One region of the Arcicella aquatica genome, then DNA from elsewhere that is predicted to be linked to it. Evidence: riboswitches for the same ligand, from Rfam matches in the RefSeq annotation. Region 1 holds a riboswitch; the other holds the start of a gene.
The links. A riboswitch is a leader RNA that binds a small molecule or an ion and turns the genes downstream of it on or off. The one in region 1 is predicted to bind cobalamin.

Region 1 (10,899 bases):
CATTTTACTTAATAATGCTGATGCTGTTAGTTTATCTAAAGATTTTTTAATTTCTACTTCAAAACCTGCACTATAAGCACTTTCAGCATTACCAAAGCTTAGGTTTGCATTAGTAACCCCGTCAAATATTACTTCAATTGGGTTTTTAAAGTTCTTGTAGAAAGCCGCAATCGAAATTACTTCTGCTGGTGTTGGATAGAATTCATAACGGAAATCATAATTATCAATCTCTGCATTATTCAAATCTGGACTACCAGTAATTACTCTGTTATTTACAAAATCGTAGAAAGAGAATGGAGCTACTTCACGGAATTCAGGGCGATTTAATGTTTTACCATAAGCAAGTCGTAAAAGCGCTTTTTCTGAGAAATTGTAGGTTAAATTCGCAGATGGTAAGATGTTTGTCAAATCACGCTTATAATTTACTGGCACATTTCTACTGATGTCGTAGCTGTTCAATTTCTGAACGTTCTTCTCTACACGTACACCAGCAATTAAGTTCAATTTTTTCGTGAAAGAATAGTTTCCAGAAACATATCCTGCTATTTGATTATTGCTTGCATCGTATGAATCTGAAGCGTTAGTTTGCTCATCAATTTTTACACCGTTTGTACTATTGATATTTTGAAGAGCAAAAATTTGCTCAATTGGTAAGCTACCAATATCAAACAATGAACTATTAGCACGCACATAACCAAGGTTACGAGCGGTAAAGGTACGTTCTTTCTTTTCATAGAAAGCTCCCGCCTTCAATTCTAGTTCTTTATTTCCTTCTGGTGTTGTACCTTTTACTAACGTTAATTTTTGTACTAAATTAATTCCTCCTAAAATAGCGTGTTCGTCTAATACAATATTTGTTCTACCTAAGTTTACAGTTTGTGCTGCACCAAAAGGCACTAATAGTACTGGCGTATTACCTCCATCAATTGAATACCTAAAACGCTTATAATCAGGTCGGTCACTATTTGATTTATTATATCCAACAACCCAGTCTAATTTTGTTTTATTATCATTGAAACTATGACGACCTAACACTTGTCCTGTATAAATTCCACGATATACCTGATCTAAAGAACGAATATTCCAAGTTCCACCGTTTTCTAAACCATTTCTATTCACATACTGAGCGTTGCTCATTTGGTTATACAAGTTTTTGAATTCAAACGTATGGTTTTCGTTCAATCTCAAAGCCCAGTTGTGTAAGAAACCTGCTCTGATTGAATTATTATATTGTAAATCCCTGAATTTAGTATCTTCATTGATAGTCTCTACATTATTTTGATTAATTGAATAACCAAAATCACTTCTAGCCATTTCAAATATTGTACGTGTATTACTATAGTTAACAGCTGTAATGTTTGCTAACTTCAAATCCTCTCTATCAATAAACTTATAAGCACCTGTGATTGAGAAACGTAAATCAGGAATAGCTGTCGAAGATTCTGGCGTCCAAGTATTTCTTAACATTTGTCCAGCTTGTGCTAATGCTGCTTGATTAGATACCGCTATTTGTTTTAATTCGGCAGTACTAGGGAAAAACTTAGGTAAATCTGAATAACCGTTATTGAAGCCTGTGTAAGCATATTTTCCTGTTTGCGGACTAAAAAATTCTTTTCCAGTTGTACCATCACGGTATGCACCACTTACATCAATTGTTAAATAGTTTTCGTCTGGGATACTTTTAGTAAAAATTTTCACAACCCCTCCTGCAAATTCACCAGGTAATTCTGCCGCCGGTGATTTATATACAAGAATACGGTCTATTTGTCCTGAAGGAATTACATCAAATGAAAACGAACGCACGTCCGACTCCATACTTGGTGTAAATACGTTATTTAACATTACAGTGTTGTAACGTTCGTTCAAACCACGAATATTGATAAAACGATCACCAAAGATAGTTACACCAGGAACACGTTTAACTACCTCAGCAGCAGTACGGTCTAATGTTTTTCCGATTTGAGCGGCTGAAATACCACTAACAATTTGTTGAGCAGCTTTAATTTCTGAGATAACTGAAACTTCAGTATTAGTAAGTTTCTGTGCTACTACCCTTACTTCAGAAAGTGTTGTGGCTTGGTCTTCTTCTACAAAAGTGTTGATTTCTGTAACGCTACCATCAACAACCTTAACGTTTTCAATAAATTTTACTTTGTAGCCAACAAATGAAATCTTAAGTTTGTAAGTTCCTACTGGTACGTTAGCAATTGAAAAGAATCCGTTAATATCTGCGGCAGCACCTTTATTGATTCCTTCAATAAAAACGGTTGCTCCTACTAAGTCTTCTTTAGTTACTGCATCTTTGATTGTACCACGAACAGTTCCGCCTTGAGCGAAAGTGAATGAAAGTGAAGAAAATAGAATAATTAATGTGTAAAGTAATTTGTGCCTCATCATACTGGTTTGTTTTTTGATGGCACAAAATTAGGTTGGCTATTTAACCACAGTATTACGCTTGTATTATGCTTAGGTTATGTTTATGTTACCGTAATGTTATGTAAATTAAAATTTGGAGCTATTTATTCGCAAAAACTAGGATACTATCACTACTTTTTACTTTTAATTTAATAATCTTGCCAGAAATGGAACTTGACAACAATTAGTAAGATTTCCTGATTTATCCCCTGTGCATCTGAATGTTTTGTTTAATTTTCTTTTATAAAATTTCCTCAACGATATTCAGCATTAAATTTGGACATTTTACTATTTTTGTAAAACACATCTCAAAATAAGTATTTTAAAAGCAATCATAATTTTTTGCATTCAAACAACATTCATAAGTTAGGTTCATTGCTTGCCTTAAAACATTAAGTAAATCTCCGCCAACATTCATGAGCAACCCTAAAGAAGAATTATATAGCCTTATCAAGAGTGATTTCTCGATTTTTGATTTTATCCAAGAATCAGCATTAGATGGTTTTGGGTATCTTGATATTGAAAATCCTACAAACGATTGGATGAATCCTAAATTTTGGAATACATTAGGTTATAGTGAAAATAAAATTATAGGCAATCAAGCTACTTGGAGAATCTTGATTCACACTGAAGATACTGAAAATTTCTTTGAACACTATAAAAACCCTCATAAGCCTTATAACGAAATTATTCGATTTAAACATCAAAACGGTTCAACTGTTTGGTTTCGTTGCCGTAGCATGGTGATAAGAAATAGCGAAGGACAGGCAATTAATACCATCATTTCTTTTACCGATGTAACGGAATTAATGAGAAAGGATGAGTTCTTGGAACGATGCAATGTAGCTGCGATGGTAGGTTACTGGGAAATTGACATGAAAACCCAAATGCCATACTGGAGTAAAATCACTAAACTGATTCATGAAGTTCCTAATGACTATCAGCCTAATTTATCAACTGCCATCCATTTTTTTGAAGAAGGAGAAAGCAGAGAGCAAATCACAAAAGCGGTAGAATTAGTCATCTCAACTGGACAGCACTATGATATTGATTTAAAAATTGTAACTGCTAAAGGGAATATCAAATGGGTTAGGGCAATCGGACAGGCGGAATTTCATGAAGGAACTTGTATTAGAGTTTATGGTACTTTTCAGGATATTCATAAACATAAACTAGCGCAAGAAGACCTCATTAAAGAAAAACAAAAACTGCAAAGTGTTATTGAAGGTACCAATGCAGGTACCTGGGAATGGAACGTGCAAACAGGTGAAACCCTTTTTAATAAGCGTTGGGCAGAAATAGTGGGCTATTCTTTAGATGAATTAGCGCCAATCAGTATAGATACTTGGTTAAATTTGGTCAATCCAGACGATTTAAAATTATCTGAACTGAAAATTCAAGCTTGTTTTGAAAAACAAACTGAATATTATCAATGCGAATGCCGAATGAAACACAAAGCGGGTCATTGGGTTTGGGTATTTGATAGAGGGAAAGTCGTAAGTTGGACAAAGGAAGGCAAGCCTTTGATGATGTATGGAACGCATTTTGATATTAGCGAACAAAAGAAAAAAAATGAACGTAATATAATATTCATTGAACATACACCTACCGCCATTGCAATGTTTGATATTGAGGTGAAGTATTTGGCAGTATCAGAAAAATGGAGAACAGATTATCATTTAGAAGGTATTGATTTAATCGGGAAATCGCATTACGAGATTTTCCCAGAAATCGGTGATGAATGGAAAAAAATACATCAAGAGTGTTTAGAAGGAAAATCTATTAAATGTGATGAAGATAAATTTGTTAGACAAGATGGTTCTGTTCAATGGCTGAAATGGGAAGTGAAACCTTGGTACACTGAAGATGATGACAAAGTTGGTGGCATTATTATGTATACTGACGACATTACAGAACGCAAAAAAATTGAACAAGCCCTTCTGGAAAATCATACTCTTTTGCAAACTATACTTGAAAGTATAGATGTAGGAATTGTGGCTTGCGACCAACATGGTAGTCTCACGTTGTTTAACAATACTACTAAACGATGGCATGGCTTACCCATCAACAATATTTCTCCAACAGAATATTCCAGTTATTATGGACTTTATCAATTAGATGGTGTAACTCAACTTTCTACAGAAGAAATACCGATAATTAGAACTTTAAAGTCAGGAAGTATTCATAATATGGAAATTATTATTGCTCCCAACAATGAACCAAGCCATATTGTATCTACTTCTGGCTCTCAACTGAAAGGACCTAATGGTGAATTGTTTGGTGCTGTAATAGCCATGCACGATATTACTGAAAGAAAAAAAGCACTAGAACAACTACAAATTAGTGAAGAATCTTTTAGAGGGAATTTTGAAAATGCTGCTATTGGGATGGCCTTACTAGAGCCCGATGGACGATGGAAGAAGGTTAATCAAACACTTTGTAATATTGTAGGTTATACAGAGGACGAATTATTCTCATTAACTTTTCAGGATATTACTCATCCAGAAGACCTTGAAGCAGATTTACATTTACTGAATGAATTAGTAAATGGCGAACGGGCATTTTATCACATGCAAAAACGATATTTCCATAAAAAAGGGAATGTAGTGCATGCTATCCTGGCAGCATCGTTAGCAAGAGATCAGGCTGGTAAACCGCTTTATTTTATTTCTCAAATAATAGATATTACTCAGCAAAAGAAGGCAGAGGAAGAAATTCAGACTCTTTTGGATGTTACAAAAGACCAAAACGAAAGGCTGAAAAACTTTGCACATATAGTTTCGCATAACCTGAGGTCGCATTCTGGGAATATTTCAATGATGATGGATATATTATTGGAAGAATACCCAGCATTATTGGATAACGAATACATCACTTTATTAAAAGCGGCATCTACAAATCTTAAAGAAACTATCATTCATTTAAATGAAGTCGTGTTGATGAATACCACTATTATTGACAATTTGAAGAGTGTCAATCTGTACAATGCGATAGAAAATGCTATTCAAAATGTTTCAGCTTTTGCAAAAGATTCAAATGTAAATATTAAAAACACAATTGGTAAAGATGAACGAGTTTTGGCTGTTCCTGCTTATTTAGATAGTATCATTTTAAATTTTTTGACAAATTCAATAAAGTACAGCACAGAAGAGAGAGATAGTTATGTTAAATTATCGACCTTTGTAGATAAAGGATATGTTGTTTTAAAAGTAGAAGATAACGGACTGGGCATTGATTTAAAACGCCATGGTGCAAAATTATTTGGTATGTATAAGACCTTTCATGCGCATAAAGATGCACGTGGTATTGGTTTATTCATTACAAAGAACCAAATAGAAGCAATGGGAGGAAAAATAGAAGTGATAAGTGAAGTAAACAAAGGAACGACATTTAGTATATATTTTAAACATGAGAAAATTTGATATTGCCTGCATCATTGATGATGACCCAATTTTTATTTTTGGTACAAAAAGAATCATGCAATTAGCTAACTTTTGCGAGGGGTTTTTAATATTTCACAATGGCAAAGAAGCTTATGATAAACTAAAGGCTATTATTATTACTGGTGAAAAACTTCCAGATTTAATTTTATTAGATTTGAATATGCCTATATGGGATGGTTGGCAGTTTTTAGATGAGTTTATCCAGATTCCTAATGAAAAATCAATTACAATCTACATTGTAACAAGCTCTGTGGACCCTGAAGATATTAAAAAAGCAGAATCGTATGAAATCGTTAGTAATTATTTGGTTAAACCTATTAAGATGGAGGATCTCAAAAAATTAATGGAATAAACTAAACATCAAACAATTGGTTTTCAAACACTTAACCATTTACAAAGTAAAATTTTTTACAGTTTAAATCTATTTTTTATATCATACAAATAAATTTTCTACTACCTTTGCAACAGTTTATGGTGCATTAGGCTCGTTTCTATATGAGTTTAAAGCTTAATAGGGAATCAGGTTTTAAGTCCTGAACTGTCCCCGCAACTGTAAGTTTCAATAAAATTATTACCACACTTCGATAACCACTGGTTTAATGGTGATTGAGTGAATGAATGATTGAGTGAATGAAGAAATTCAACAATAATCCTAAAATCAATTGGCTTATTAATCACTAAAATCGCTAAATCACTAAATCACTAAATGAATTGGGAAGGTCAAGGTAATGATGAAACAAGTCAGGAGACCTGCCATTAAATCATTCTTAATTGTTTGCTTACGGAGGATAAGCATCATTGAGCGTTCGATTATTTCTTTTAAACTTTCTTGGTCAATTTTTTCGGTTTATTTCCGTAGGTCAAGACCTAACTATTCAGGTTATGTCTGCTATTTTCACGTATTTGTTACGTTGTAAGCCTATATTTTCGCTCATCTGGATATTTGTATCCTTACATTGCTATGCCCAAGAAATTTCTAACAGACAGATTGATGAAGTAAAAGTAACAGGCTTCTCAAACGAGCATTTTATGGCTGGCTTGAAAGTTAAAAAAATAGATTCAACTACTTTAGCTCGTTTTCAATACCAAACCTTAGCAGATTTCCTGCAATACCAATCGCCCATTACTTTCAAAAGTTATGGAAATGGTCAGTTAACTAGTATTTCTTTCAGAGGCACTTCTGCCATGCACACAGCCGTACTTTGGAACGGTCTGAACATCAATAACCCTATGGCTGGGCAAACAGATTTTTCTACTGTGCCACTCTTAGGCTTCGACCAAATGGCTATCCAATACGGTTCGGCGGCTTCTTGTGTAGGTTCTGATGCTGTGGGTGGGAGTATATTATTGGGTTCTGTTCCACAATGGAAAAAACCTGGCGTAAATCTTACAGTAGGTGGTCAATACGGAAGTTTTGATAATTATAATGGTCAAATAGGATTAAGATTTGTCAGCAACACTAAAAATGGCTTACAACTTTCAGGCAAAACGTTGCTATATGGTAGTATGTACAATAACCATTTTTCAGAAACAGAAAGAACAGATAATATAGGAAGAACTTATCAGATTGAACCATCTGAAACTGCACAGAAGGGGTTAATTCAAGATTTGTACCTAAAACAACAGAACGGAAACCTGCTCTCGTTGAATATTTGGTTGACCGACAACAAACTAAGTATTCAACCTGATATAATTGACTACCGAGAAATTACCCAAACCAAAGCTTCTCGGTTTCTATCTTCCTATCAATTCGGTAATACGAATGTAAAAATGAGCTTTGTAAAAGACATTATTGACTATGGCACTGGCGATTTTTCAGCACCTAGTCATTCTGAAACAGATCGTTACATTGCTCGTGCCGAACATGAAATTAGCTATAAAAAGGCAAATTCACGATGGAATACTAATATCAAAATAGGTGGAGAGTTTGTGCATTATGTTGCCCATGTAGATGGCTATGACAGTGGTGCCATTAGCGAAAACCGTCAAGATATATTTGCACTCATCCGTAATCAATTCACTGACAAGCTAACGGCTTCACTTAATCTTCGTCAAGCTTTTTCAAATCGTTATCAAGCTCCCTTTACGCCCTCGTTAGGGATTGAATACTTATTGCTTTCTGCCAAGAAAAGCCAAATGGCGGTCACAGGTAATGTAGCGAGAAGTTATCGTTTACCGACCCTTAATGAGCGTTACTGGAAAACACTTGGGAATCCAAATATTCAACCCGAAAGTGGTTTCAACAAAGAAGTAGGTATTAATTGGAAACAAGTAATTTCCGAAGAACTTAATACCTCACTAGGCGTAAATGCCTATCATAATTTAATTGATAATTGGACCTACTGGAACCCTGACAAAGGATATCGTGTGGAAAACCTACAGCAGGTACTAACAAAAGGATTTGAGGTTACGGGCAATATAAAATACCTCAAAGGGAAAATGCTAGCGGGTATTACCACTACTTATGCTTATACCCATGTTTCTCAACAAAAAATGTATGCTGCTTATACCGAAGACATTATCGGCAAGCAAATGATTTATGTGCCTCTGCATACCGTTTCGGGGACTGCCTATGTAGGTAAAGGAAACTGGACATTAAATTTTCAAGGCTTATATAACTCCGAACGTTATATCACTTTTGATCATTCTGGTCGTCCTTTTCCTCCATATTTTATATTGAATGCTACTATTTCAGGGAAAATATACGTAGGGAAAACACAAGCTAATTTACTCTTTCAAATGAATAATCTAACAGATACTGTGTATCCAAGTGTGAAGAAAAAAGCCATGCCCGGGCGAGGCTTTTCACTGGGGTTAGTTTTTAATATTTAGCATCTGATAGGCTTTCGGTCATCGGCTATCAGCTTTCAGATGAAAGCATTAATACTTAAAGCCGACGACCGAAAGCTGAAGTCCAAAAAAATATTTTTTTCAATTTTAATCCATTAAAACAATGCAATTTAATTCTATTATCATTCGCTCATTAGTGGCAAGCACGTTGTTCTTGTCATTAAATGCTTGTAATTCAACCTCAGAACCTGAACCTTCTCAACCTTATGATACTGGTATTTTTGTAGTAAATAGAGGCAATTTCACGGATAACAATGGCTCAATCACGTTCATCAACCCCACTACCAAAGTTAGTAGTTTTGATATTTTCCAGAAGGAAAATCTTAATTCAGTGGCTGGTGGAGTAGCTGACTACGCAGATGTTGATGGTTCAGGGGTAATCTTAGTAGATAATCAAACTGCTGGAAAAGACTATATCCAAATCGTAAATGCTCGTACTTTCAAAGCTATAGCAAAAATAGATTCTAATATGGTTGAAAACCCTAGTGCTGTGATAAAGGCTGGGACTAATAAAGCATATATTTCTTGTTGGGATACTTTTAATGCTGATTATTCTTATAAGCCTGGTACTGTATTAGTAATTGATTTAACTAAAAATAAAATAACCAAAAAAATTACGGTTCAACAAGGTGCAGACAAAATGGTTGCTATTGGCAATGAGGTGATTGTTTCGTCAACTACTTACAGTGGGACAAAAAATATTTCTATTATCAATACTCAAACAGATGCTGTTTCTCAAACAGTAGAAATAGGTTCTAACCCTCGCTTGATTGGTACAGATGCAAATGGTAAATTATGGTTCTATGCAGGTGAAAAATTTGTAAAATTCAACCTAAGTACTAAGACAGTCGAAAGTCGTACTGCTTTTGCTACAGAGAGTACTCTTGATCAATCGGCTAAAAGTTTTACTTTCAATAAAGATAAAAATACTATTCTATTTGTATATTCTTATGAAGACCCTGCTGATGACTGGAAAGCTAAAGGAGAAACTTATAGTTTTAATATTAATGATGCTAGTATTTCTACAGCAAAGCCATTCATCAATAAACTATTTACAGGTTTAACAACTGACCCTGCTACGGGTAACATTTACGCTGGTTTTACCCCTTCTTATAAGCAAGCGGGGTATGTATTCAGATACCAACCAAATGGAACATTAATTGATTCTTTAAAAGCTGAAATAAATCCTGTAGGATTTATTTTAAAATAATTCATCTTCAGATTGGTCAACCTTTAAAAGTTGACCAATGTATGAAACAACTATCCAAGTATGAAACAAACTATCAACCCTCGCTTTTTAACCTTGCTTTGCTTCATACTAGCCATTGCCTTGTTAAGAATTGCCAACTCGGCACAGCTTACGCCTGTTGCTAACTATACACCACTAGGTGCTATGGGGCTTTTTGGTGGAGCATATTTTACTAGTCGATGGAAGGCATTTGCATTTCCTCTTCTTACAATATTAGTAAGCGATATTGTAATCAATAAGGTAATTTTTCAAGGTAAATATGGAATGATGTATGAGGGTTGGTATTGGATTTACGGCATTTTTGCAATCGTTGTATTGTTCGGCAGAATAATACTCCAGAAAATCAATGTGCAGAATATTGTATTAGCAGCGGTGATTGCTTCGGTTTCACATTGGGTTTTGGCAGATTTAACCGTTTGGATTGGCGGAGGTACAGACTTGAGAACAAACCTACCATTAACGCGGGATTGGGCAGGCTTACAACAATGCCTTATACAAGGTTTTCCATTTATGAAAAACTTTTTGGTAGGAACACTTGCCTACTCAGCCTTGCTTTTTGGCAGTTTTGAATTGTTACAAGTTCGTTTTCCAAGCTTGGCAAAAGCCTAATAGATGTGGAATTTCGTATTTCATTTGGCAATTATCTCTACTTCTAATCACTAAATTACCAATCACAAATCACTCATTATGAAAGTCGTCTCTTTTCTTCCAGCCGCAACGCAAATGATTTACGACATGGGTTTGCAAGACTTACTCTATGGCGTAACCTTTGAATGTCCGCCAACTTCAAGAACTGAAAATGAAATTTTGGTGCGTTGTGTGCTAGAAGGGAAAGACTATTCGAGTACTGAAATTGATAAAATTTTTTCAGCGTCTAAAGCTCAAGGGAAAAGCTTGTATTATGTAGAAGAAGATAAATTACAAGCCATAGCTCCCGATGTA
Region 2 (10,899 bases), on a different contig from region 1:
AATACTTTTGATTTATTCGGTCAGCTTTCATTTGCTTGTCCAGGGCTATTAGGGAGTCGTCAGCATTTTAAAGACCATTATTCTATGCCGATTGATAAGTTCAAAGACCAGAAAAGAGCAAGGCAATTACAGCAGAAAATTACCCCGTTTATTTTACGAAGGACTAAGAAACAAGTTGCCCAAGAATTGCCAGAGAAAACAGAAGTAGTTGTGTATTGCGAAATGGGTGTACAGCAAAGAAAAGTATATGATGCTTATGAAAAGGAATTCAGAGAATTTTTGAATAACCAGATAGAAGGAGATATTCCCAAAGAAAGTATGCATATTTTAACAGGTTTGACGAAACTCCGTCAAATTTGCGATTCGCCAGCCTTATTAAGTGAAGATGAATTTTATGGGAATGAATCTGCTAAAATAGAAGCCCTGTTAGAAGAAATAGAGAACAAATCTCCCGAACATAAAATATTAGTATTCTCGCAATTTGTAAGCATGCTTGAATTAATTAGAAAGGAATTAATAAAACGAGGTATCTCTTTTGAATACTTAACGGGTGAGACTAAAAATCGTGCTGATAAAGTAAATGAATTTCAGGAGAACGAAGGGGTAAGAGTATTCCTGATTAGCTTAAAAGCAGGGGGAACAGGGTTGAATTTAACAGAAGCCGATTATGTGTACTTAGTTGACCCATGGTGGAACCCAGCCGTTGAAAATCAGGCAATAGACCGTTGTTATAGAATTGGACAAAAGAAAAATGTAGTGGCTGTCAGGCTAATTTGTCCGAATACTATCGAAGAAAAAATCATGCTGTTGCAAGCCTCTAAAAATGATTTAGTCAACGATTTAATCAAGACGGATACATCCATGTTGAAGTCTTTGACGAAAGATGATTTGTTAAACTTGGTAGGAGGAAAATAAAAAGAGTGGAATAGTATTCCGCCTATTTCTCACATTTAAATTGATAAAAATGAAAGAATTAGGTATTAATCTTGATGAAATAGTAATCAAGCCGATTACTAATCAAGCAGATTTTGAGAGGGCATCTACCTTAATTGATGCTTTAGTCGATGCTGACCTTATTGAAGATGAAGCGACAAGAAATAAAGCCTTAGATATTTTAGATGCAATATCTGTTTTAGCATTAGATTATGAGAAAAAACATTTCCCAATTGAGAAGCTTGATCCAATTGAATCAATCAAACAAAGGATAGAAATGCTTAATCTTTCTCAAAAATAAATTGCAAAGTATTTTGGAGGACAAAATCGAGTTTCTGAGGTACTTAATAAAAAGAGACCTCTTGCTTTAAAAATGGTAAAAAATCTTTATCATGGTTTGGGTATTCCAGCAGAAGTTCTTTTAGCATAAAAAAAACAATAAGGCGAGATAAAATCTCGCCCTACAGTTTTAACAAACACCCTCTTTTACTTTTTCTCTTAAAAGCTCAGTAGCTTTAATCATATTCTTTAAGGCTAATTCTGTTTCTGCCCAACGGCGAGTCTTCAAGCCACAATCTGGATTTACCCATAAATTTCTGGTAGGAATATTTACCAAAGCTTTTTCTAATAAACTAAGCATTTCCTCTGTTTCTGGTACTCTTGGTGAGTGAATATCATACACCCCTGGCCCGATTTCATTAGGATATTTAAAGTCAACAAAAGCATCCAATAGCTCCATTTGTGACCGAGAAGTTTCAATTGTAATCACATCGGCATCCATATCGGCTATGTGTTTGATAATGTCATTAAACTCAGAATAACACATGTGTGTATGAATCTGTGTTTCGTCTTTTACACCCGAGGCACTCAAACGAAATGCTTCTACCGCCCATTGAAGGTAGTATTCCCAATCGGCACGACGCAAGGGCAATCCTTCACGAATAGCGGGCTCATCAATTTGGATAACTTTAATACCTGCTTTTTCTAAATCTAATACTTCATCACGAATCGCCATGGCTATTTGGAAGGCTGTGGTTTTTCGTGCTTGATCATCTCTTACAAACGACCATTGCAAAATCGTAATTGGTCCAGTAAGCATGCCCTTCATTAACTTGTCTGTTTTAGATTGTGCGAATTCTGACCAACGGACTGTCATAGCAACTGGGCGTTCTACATCACCATAAATAATAGGCGGTTTTACACAGCGGCTACCATAACTTTGTACCCATCCATTTTGCGAAAAAACATATCCCGATAATTGTTCACCAAAATACTCTACCATGTCATTGCGTTCAAACTCACCATGAACCAACACATCTAAACCAATTTCTTCTTGCCAACGGATAGACTTTTCAATTGCTACCGCAATTTGTGCATCATATTCTTCTTGAGAAATAACACCTTTTTTAAGATTAGCTCTCAATACACGTACATCATCTGTTTGCGGAAATGAACCAATTGTTGTGGTTGGGAAAAGTGGCAATTTTAACGTTTCTAACTGCAAAGCCTGACGAACCGCAAAAGGACTTGGTCTATGAGCGTCTTGCTCCGTTAAAGCTGCAACTCTGGCTTTTACCTGTGGTTTATGAATCAAGGCTGAATCTTTTCTGCTTTGTATAGCTTTTTGGTTTTCAGCGAAATGTTGCGCAAACAAAGGTGCAGACGCTGGCTCTGAAAGCTTTCTTAATACATTCACTTCGGTCAATTTTTGTTTAGCAAATGCCATCCAATTTTTGATTTCTGGCGTAAGTACTTCTTCGTTTTGCTCTAAATCCAAATCGCAAGGGCTGTGTAATAATGAGCAAGAAGGCGCAATCATTACCCTCTCTTGTCCTAAGGTATCAATTGCTTTTTGAATCAATGTCAATGATTTAGCATAATCATTCTTCCAAATATTACGTCCATCTACGACACCAAGCGAAAGGATTTTTTCCGTTTTGGCAAAATCTGTTTGTTCAAAAATATCACTTAATTGTGAAGGGCAACGTACTAAGTCAAGATGTAGCGCATCAATATCTAAAGTAGTAGCTACATAAATATTTTCACCAGTACATTCAAAATACGTTGCAACCAATATTTTTAAATTCGGAACAGCCTTTTTGATTTTTTGATAGGCTTGTTGGAATGCTATTTGTTCATTTTCTGTCAAATCTAGCGTCAGGCAAGGCTCATCTAGTTGTATCCAATTTGCTCCACGTATTGACAATTCTTGTAAAATATCAATATAAACAGGCAATAGTTTTTCCAATAAATCTATTCTATCAAAGCCAGCTTCTTTTTCTTTGCCTAATAGCAGGAAAGAAACAGGCCCAATCAACACAGGTTTTGTAACAAATCCCATTTGCTTGGCATCTTCAAAATCGATGATGATTTTATCAGAATATCTTTTAAAGTGTTGATTTTTAGTAAATTCCGGAACGATATAATGATAGTTTGTATCAAACCATTTGGTCATTTCCATGGCTTTAATATCGAGACCGTCACGTTGTACGCCCCTTGCCATCGCAAAATAAATATCTAATTCTCGGTTAGTTTGTCCATCAACCAAAGCATGGTAACGCTCAGGAATAGCTCCGACCAATAACGCAGTATCCAGAATGTGGTCGTATAAAGAGAAATCATTAGAAGGAATTAATGCTATTCCTGCCTCTTGTTGAAGTTGCCAGTTTTGTCTTTTGATTTGGCGACCAATGCGAAGCAATTCATCTTTGGTAGATTTTCCTGCCCAAAATTGCTCGCAAGCACGTTTTAATTCTCTTTTGCTACCAATACGAGGGTAACCTAAATTGTGTGTAAACATAGTAATTGTTGTTTTAAGGTTCGTGCCTTATCAAGTGTTGATAAAGCATTTTGGCGTATTCTAAAACACACCGAATGGAACTGAAAACACCACACCGTCATGCATAAAGCATAAGCACACGCTGATTCATTGCTGAAACAGAGTAATATTCGACAAGTATTTTATAAAAATCAATGCGTGAACTAAGCCCTATTTCGTGAGGGAATAGTCATTGAGAAGGTAGGCAAGTCTCCTGACTTGTAACATTTTCTTCCCCCTTCTCATTCTTTGAAAAGAACAATGGGCTAAGCGGAAGAAAAATTGTTTCTGCTCGAAACCGTTACTTACAGTAGCACGTCTGCTCGTGACTTTCACACGATTCCTTTTTAATTTATGGTGAAAGGTTTATTCTTTCACTTAAAACCAACCTCCTGATTGACGGGTGTTTACTGAGTTACTAAGCAAAGGTATTAATGATAAATATATAATAGATATATTATCCTTATGTATTTCAATATTTAGATATTTTGATAAATATATGCATACTTAATAGATAAAATATATAATAAAATTGTAAAATTTAAACAAAATATCTTTTTAGTTTTTATTTATTGATTATGAATCTACCACTCCATTAAAATATCTATCATCGAGGATAGATATTAAGACAATATTACGTAAAAATCATATTTTGATAACAATGCCTTTACTTTCCAGAAATCTTACGTGAATAACTTGCGCCCTCAATTAAAAAGCAAATCCTTACTTTTTCCTTTTTAATTACAATTCAATTATATTGTGATTAAATATGAAAATTCCATTTACAACAGAACTAAAATGAACACAAAACCTTTTTTTAAGACCCAATCGACGTTGATTCTTGGCGTCTTAGTTGGGGCGACAGTTGGCATTTCTGCTAGTCCAACTTTTGCCAACAATGCTTCCCTTTTCACAATCAATAAATCGTATGCTAATGAAAAAACACTACTAAACAAAGCTCTCAAAGAGATTACAGTAAAAGGTAGAGTAATTGATGCTAAAACCAAAGAGCCTTTGGCAGGATGTAATATTCTGGTAAAAGATAGCAAACGTGGGGTGAATGCAGATGCCAATGGTAACTTCAGTATCACCGCTGACGAAAAAGCTACGTTAGTATTCACATTTGTTGGTTATGAAAAACAAGAAGTAGCTATTGCTGGGAAAAGTACAATTGAGGTAGCGTTAGTATCGAGTGCATCAGACTTAGCACAGGTAGTCGTAATTGGTTACGGAAGTTCAACGAAAAAAGATATTACAGGGTCGGTGAAGTCACTGAAAAGTGCAGAATTCAACCAAGGGATTATTAACTCACCTGAACAACTGTTACAAGGTAAAGTGTCGGGCGTAAATGTTACCTCTGCCAGCGGTGAACCCGGAGGAGTACAAAATATCAGTGTTCGTGGACCAGGTGGTGTAAGAACAGGAAGTACACCACTTTTTGTGGTAGATGGTTTGGCTTTGGATAACTCAAGTAGTGGTGGAGCAACAAACCCTCTTAACTTTTTGAACCCTCAGGATATTGAATCAATAGATGTTTTAAAAGATGCTTCGGCAACAGCTATTTATGGTTCAAGAGGTGCAAATGGGGTAATCTTGATTAGTACTAAAAAAGGGAAAGCAGGTTTTTCTTCTTTCAATTATTCTACTAGTTATGGCTTTTCTACGATGGCGAGGGCTTTACCTGTTTTCTCGGCAGATGAATACCGTAAACAAGTACCTGCTGTAGGTGGTGTGTTAGAAGATTTGAAAGCATCAACCGATTGGCAAAAAGAAATTTCAAGAACGGCACTTACTAAAAACCATAATATCTCATTAGGTGGTGGTGCTGATAAGCTTACTTATTATGCTTCATTTGGGCTTCAGAATCAAGAAGGTATTTTGAAAAACAATCAACTAGATCGTTATACGGGCCGTATTAATGTAACACAAAAATTATTAGACGACCGTATCAGCATTGATGTAAACTTAAACGCTACTAATACTAATAACGAACGTCCTCCAATTTCAGGGATTATTGGTACAGCTATTTCTACCAATCCTACTTATCCTGCTTACGACGATAAAGGTCAACCTTATTCTTATGTGAATGGCGTAAACCCATTAACTACTTTGAAGTTAGAGAAAGACGTTACTTCTATTACACGTATCATCGGAAATATCTCTCCTTCTATCAAAATCATTGATGGCTTAGTATATAAATTGAACTTTGGGATTGATAATTCAAGCTCATCTCGTGATTTACAATCATTGGCAAGTGCAGTGCCTTTGCAAGATGGTCGTTTAGAGACAATCAATATTACTAATACTAACCGTTTGATTGAAAACTATTTGACTTATACTAAGTCAATTAAAGACCATAGCTTCTCGGCTTTAGTAGGACATTCGTATCAGAAATTCGTATTCCGTGGACGTTCTTATAGTATTAACAAATTTCCAATTTCAGACATCGAGCCTATCTATAATCCAGGATTAGGACAAGACCTTACTTTGGCAAACAACAAGCCAACAGGTTATGCCACTAACGATGAATTACAGTCGTTTTTCTCAAGAGTAAACTATCAGTTTAAAGACAAATATTTATTAACAGCTACTTTAAGGGTAGATGGTTCTTCAAAATTTGGAGCAAACAATAAATATGGTGTTTTCCCTTCTTTCTCGGCAGGTTGGAGAATCTCTGAAGAAGAATTCTTAAAAGGTTCTGCTTTAAGTAATTTAAAAGTAAGAGCAGGTTGGGGACGTACTGGTAACCAAGAAATTCCTTCAAAAATTACTCAGGCTAGATTTACTTCAGTGGTTTCTGCGGGTACTTCTTATCCATTAACTGAAACAGGAGCATATCCTGCTGGAACGTCTTATACGAGATTAGCCAACCCAAATATTCAATGGGAACAATCTACACAAACAGATATCGGTATTGATTTTGGATTCTTAAACGGTGCTTTGACAGGTACAATTGATGCTTTCAATAAAGTATCTGGAGATATTTTGTTAGAAGTAATTCCAGCTGACCCAGTTCAACCAGCAGGTACATTCTGGACGAATGTAAACAACATGACAATTACCAACAAAGGGTTAGAATTAGAATTGAACTACCGTCGTGCATCAGCAAGTGGTTTTACGTATGAAGTAGGTGGAAACATTACTTTTATTGATAATGTTGTTAAAAACTCACCTTACTCAGTTATCCCTTCTGGTTCTGCTTCTGGTTCTGGTTTGACTTCGGCTACTATTAATGGTTATGTGAGTGGCCAACCAATAGGTACGTTCTTCTTGAAAGAATTTACAGGATTTGATGATAAAGGAATCAGTACTTTCCGTGACGTAGATGGAGATGGAATCGTAACTGACAAAGACCGTATTGCAGCAGGAAGTGCATTACCAACCAAACAGTTTAACTTCTTTGGTCGTGCGAACTACAAAGGTTTTGACTTGTCGATTAACTTCAATGGTGTTGCTGGTAATAAAGTGTATGACAATACAGCTAATGCCAATTTCTATAAGTTAAGACTATCAAAAGGAATTAACACTACAGCCGAAGCCATTGCTTCAAGTAATGAATCAGTTAACAACTCAGCTCCAGTTTCTACAAGATACTTGAAAGACGGTGCTTTCCTTCGTTTGAATAACTTGACTTTAGGTTATAATGTAAATACTAAAGCATTGGGTATTAACAAATGGGTATCTACATTGAGACTTTCAGTAACAGGTCAGAACCTAGCAGTATTTACAAAATACGATGGCTATGACCCTGAAGTAAATACAGACAGAACTGTTAATGGTATTACTTCTTACGGAATCGACTATTTAAGTTATCCAAAAGCTAGATCAGTTATTTTTGGCTTAAATATTTCATTTTAATTGACAGACCTGTTATCTGTTCAATCTTTGGTTTATGTGATGATTGAGAATAATTCATTTTCAAATCTTCAAATCACCAAATTTTTAAATTACAAATCGTCGAAATCATGAAAAAGAAAATATATGTACTATTGGCCCTAATGGGCGTTTTATTCATTGAAAGTTGTACCAATCTAGAAGAAGTAGTATTGGATGAATCTTTCACTTCAAATCTTTCGGATAAACAAGCTGCTGATGGAATTATTGCTCCTGTGTACGCAAGGCTTCCAGATATTTTCCTACATACCAACTACTTCGCAATCCAAGAAATCTCTACAGACGAGGCCATTTTGCCATATCGTGGGGGTACAGACTGGGGTGATAATGGTATCTATTTAGCACTACATGCTCATACCCAAACAAGTACTGACCCTAACTTAAGATCCACTTGGAACTTTATATTACAGGGAATGTCGCGTGCTATTACGGCTATTAATACATTGCCAACTTCAAAAGACCCAATCGCTAAAACCTATTTGGCTGAAGCAAGAGGTATGAGAGCTTATTATTCAATGTTGACGCTTGATTTATTTGGCTTAGTATTCGTAAAAGATGACATTGGCGAAAACTCTACTATTTTGAGAGGTGACAAAGCTGTTGAATACATCAAAAGTGAATTATTAGCTGTAGAGCCAAACCTAGAAACATCTGTAGGACCGGGACGATTAACGAAGGGTGCTGTTTGGGGGTTATTAGCAAGACTATACCTAAATGCTGCGGTTTATCGTGATCCTTATGCTGCAACGATTACGTTCAAAAATGAAGATTTGGATAAAGTAATAGAATATTCTGATAAAATTATTTCTTCGGGTCAATATCAATTATCAAACGATTATTTCTCAATCTTCAACTCAGATAATCATACCAACAAAGAATTGATTTTTGCAGTTGATCAGCGTGCAGAGTTAAATGGACATAACCGTTTGGCATATTTCTCTCTTTCTGGAGACCAATTCCCATTACCAGCATATCCGAATGCTAACGGAACGGATGGACCGGCGATTACTTCTGACTATTACCGTACGTGGGTGAATGCTTATGCACCACAAGACCCAACTGCTGACCCTAGATTTTACAAACAAAATTTGTCTATCTATTCAAACCCTGCGGATTCTTGCGTAGCGGCTGAAAACTTCAATATCAACCGTGGTATTTTAAGAGGACAACAATATGGCTTGATTCGTAAAAATGGTGTTTTCTTGAAATGTGCTGATGGAAAAATGAAAGTGGGTAAATTGGCTTATGATACTAGAAATAAGCCAACATTAGCGGTAAATTTTACAGAACAAATTGATTTTACAGTAGCAGGAAGTAATTATAATACTGGTTACAGAGTAGAAAAATATGAATTCAGTAAGAAATCTGTAAGTGGTAGAAACTTTGGTGAAGCTGATATTAGCATTGTTCGTTTGGCCGATGTTTATTTGATGAGAGCAGAAGCAAAGTTGCGTAAAAGTAATGATGTGGCTAGTGCATTATCAGATGTAAATATGATTAGAGCTGCCAGAACGTCGTCTAAGCCAGCTCCAGCACTTAGTGCAATGTCATTGGATATCTTATATCGTGAAAGAGGATTTGAACTTTATTGGGAAATGCATCGCCGTACAGATATGATTCGTTTTGGTAAATTCGAAGATAAATGGACAGAGAAAACAAATACTGATAGAAACAAAAGAATCTTCCCAATTCCGCAAACTGCGATTGATGGAGCTTCAAATATTCCAGGATATTTAACTCAGAACCCGAGTTATTAATCAAATAAAAAAGGTTGAGATGAAAGTCTCAACCTTTTTTATGTTAACTGTTTTTCGCCATTTTCGCCCTCACCTTACTGAGAAATTCAGCAGAAATACCGAGGTACGAAGCGATATAATGTTGTGCTACACGCTGAGGAATCTTTGGATACTTTTTCAGGAAATCAGCATATCGTTCATAAGCGGTCTGGGCAATAGAATTGATTAACCTACTTTGTGTTGCCGACAAGTTTTTCTGTACCAATAATCTAAATTGTCTTTCAAATCGAGGGGCTTTCGTTAATAAATCCTCTTTTTTATCAGGCGTCAACACAAAAATCTCACAGTCTTCTAAGGCTTCTATAAACAGGTCAGAAGGTTTTTGTTCATGAAAACTAGCAATATCACTTACCCACCAATCTTCAATGGCAAATTGTAAGATTACTTCAAAGCCATTTTTATCGATATAATATTTTCGCATACAACCTTTTATGATAAAGGCTTCGAAATTACAAATCTCACCTTCTTGTAATAAAAAGGTCTTCTTTTTAATCTTTTTGTATTGAAGATGTTCATTGAAAATGCGTAATTCTTCTTCCGAAAACGCTACATTTTTACAAACACTTTTATTAATTTGTTCGAAATAAGTACTTTGAGGAGCTTGTGAATTCATGTTGTACTACAACCTTTAAGTTGCTTGAAAGATTTAGATTCTCCTCAAAAATACTACTATTTTCTAATTATCTTATCCAAATCGCTGTACATCAAAAGCTTTCATATCAATGCTTGTAGGCTGTTCATTCACTAATTCGGCTACTAATTTGCCCGTTGCTGGCCCTAGACTTAAACCCATCATCGAATGACCTGTGGCAATTACTACATTTTTATGTTTCTTCGTTTTACCAATATAAGGTAGCCCATCTGCTGAACAAGGACGATATCCATACCATATTTTATCATTGCTAGGCATCGGAATATCAAAATCAGGAAAGAAATCTTTCGCCGATTTTAAGATGCCTTCAACGCGATGATACTGTGGTGGTGTTTTGGTAGAAACTACTTCCATCGTACCTCCAAAACGAATTTTATTCCCATCCATCGGCGTTACGGCAACTCGTCCTTCTGCTAAGATAATAGGATGATTTATTTTATAGGGAGAGTCCTCTAACGTAATGGAATAGCCACGTCCCGGTACTAACGGCAAACTTACCTCTACCATTTCTGCCAATTCTCTGCTCCATGAACCCGTAGCAATCACAAAACTGTCGGCTTCATAAGCTTGTTGTTGGGTGATTACTTTCGTGATGTTCCCATTGTTTTTTTCAAAGCGTATCACCTCTTCATTCGCTTTCAATACTACGCCTTTGCTTGTTAAATCTTGTAGTAACACACGCATCAACTTGTCTGGGTACAAGTGGGCATCGCATTTAAAAAATAACGCACCAAGACCGTTAATTTTAGCTTGTGGTTCAAGGCTTTGTAATTCGTCATAATTCAATAAAGTAACGTCTAAGCCTA

Region 2: linked by a shared signal. The riboswitch ahead of metE (5-methyltetrahydropteroyltriglutamate--homocysteine S-methyltransferase) and the one ahead of VB264_RS11785 (TonB-dependent receptor plug domain-containing protein) in region 1 are both predicted to bind cobalamin.

What each region holds. Positions count from the first base shown of each region.
Region 1 is NZ_JAYFUL010000017.1:35,783-46,681, reverse strand. Features, by position in the region: gene VB264_RS11800 (TonB-dependent receptor) at 1-2,397, opposite strand, end outside; gene VB264_RS11795 (PAS domain-containing sensor histidine kinase) at 2,832-5,837, shown strand; gene VB264_RS11790 (response regulator) at 5,824-6,210, shown strand; cobalamin riboswitch at 6,314-6,630, shown strand; gene VB264_RS11785 (TonB-dependent receptor plug domain-containing protein) at 6,741-8,690, shown strand; gene VB264_RS11780 (YncE family protein) at 8,812-9,918, shown strand; gene VB264_RS11775 (DUF6580 family putative transport protein) at 9,979-10,566, shown strand; gene VB264_RS11770 (ABC transporter substrate-binding protein) at 10,645-10,899, shown strand, end outside.
Region 2 is NZ_JAYFUL010000013.1:38,210-49,108, forward strand. Features, by position in the region: gene VB264_RS10215 (DEAD/DEAH box helicase) at 1-915, shown strand, start outside; gene VB264_RS10220 (hypothetical protein) at 965-1,234, shown strand; gene metE (5-methyltetrahydropteroyltriglutamate--homocysteine S-methyltransferase) at 1,403-3,733, opposite strand; cobalamin riboswitch at 3,939-4,155, opposite strand; gene VB264_RS10230 (SusC/RagA family TonB-linked outer membrane protein) at 4,550-7,609, shown strand; gene VB264_RS10235 (RagB/SusD family nutrient uptake outer membrane protein) at 7,717-9,402, shown strand; gene VB264_RS10240 (Crp/Fnr family transcriptional regulator) at 9,446-10,054, opposite strand; gene VB264_RS10245 (NAD(P)/FAD-dependent oxidoreductase) at 10,127-10,899, opposite strand, start outside.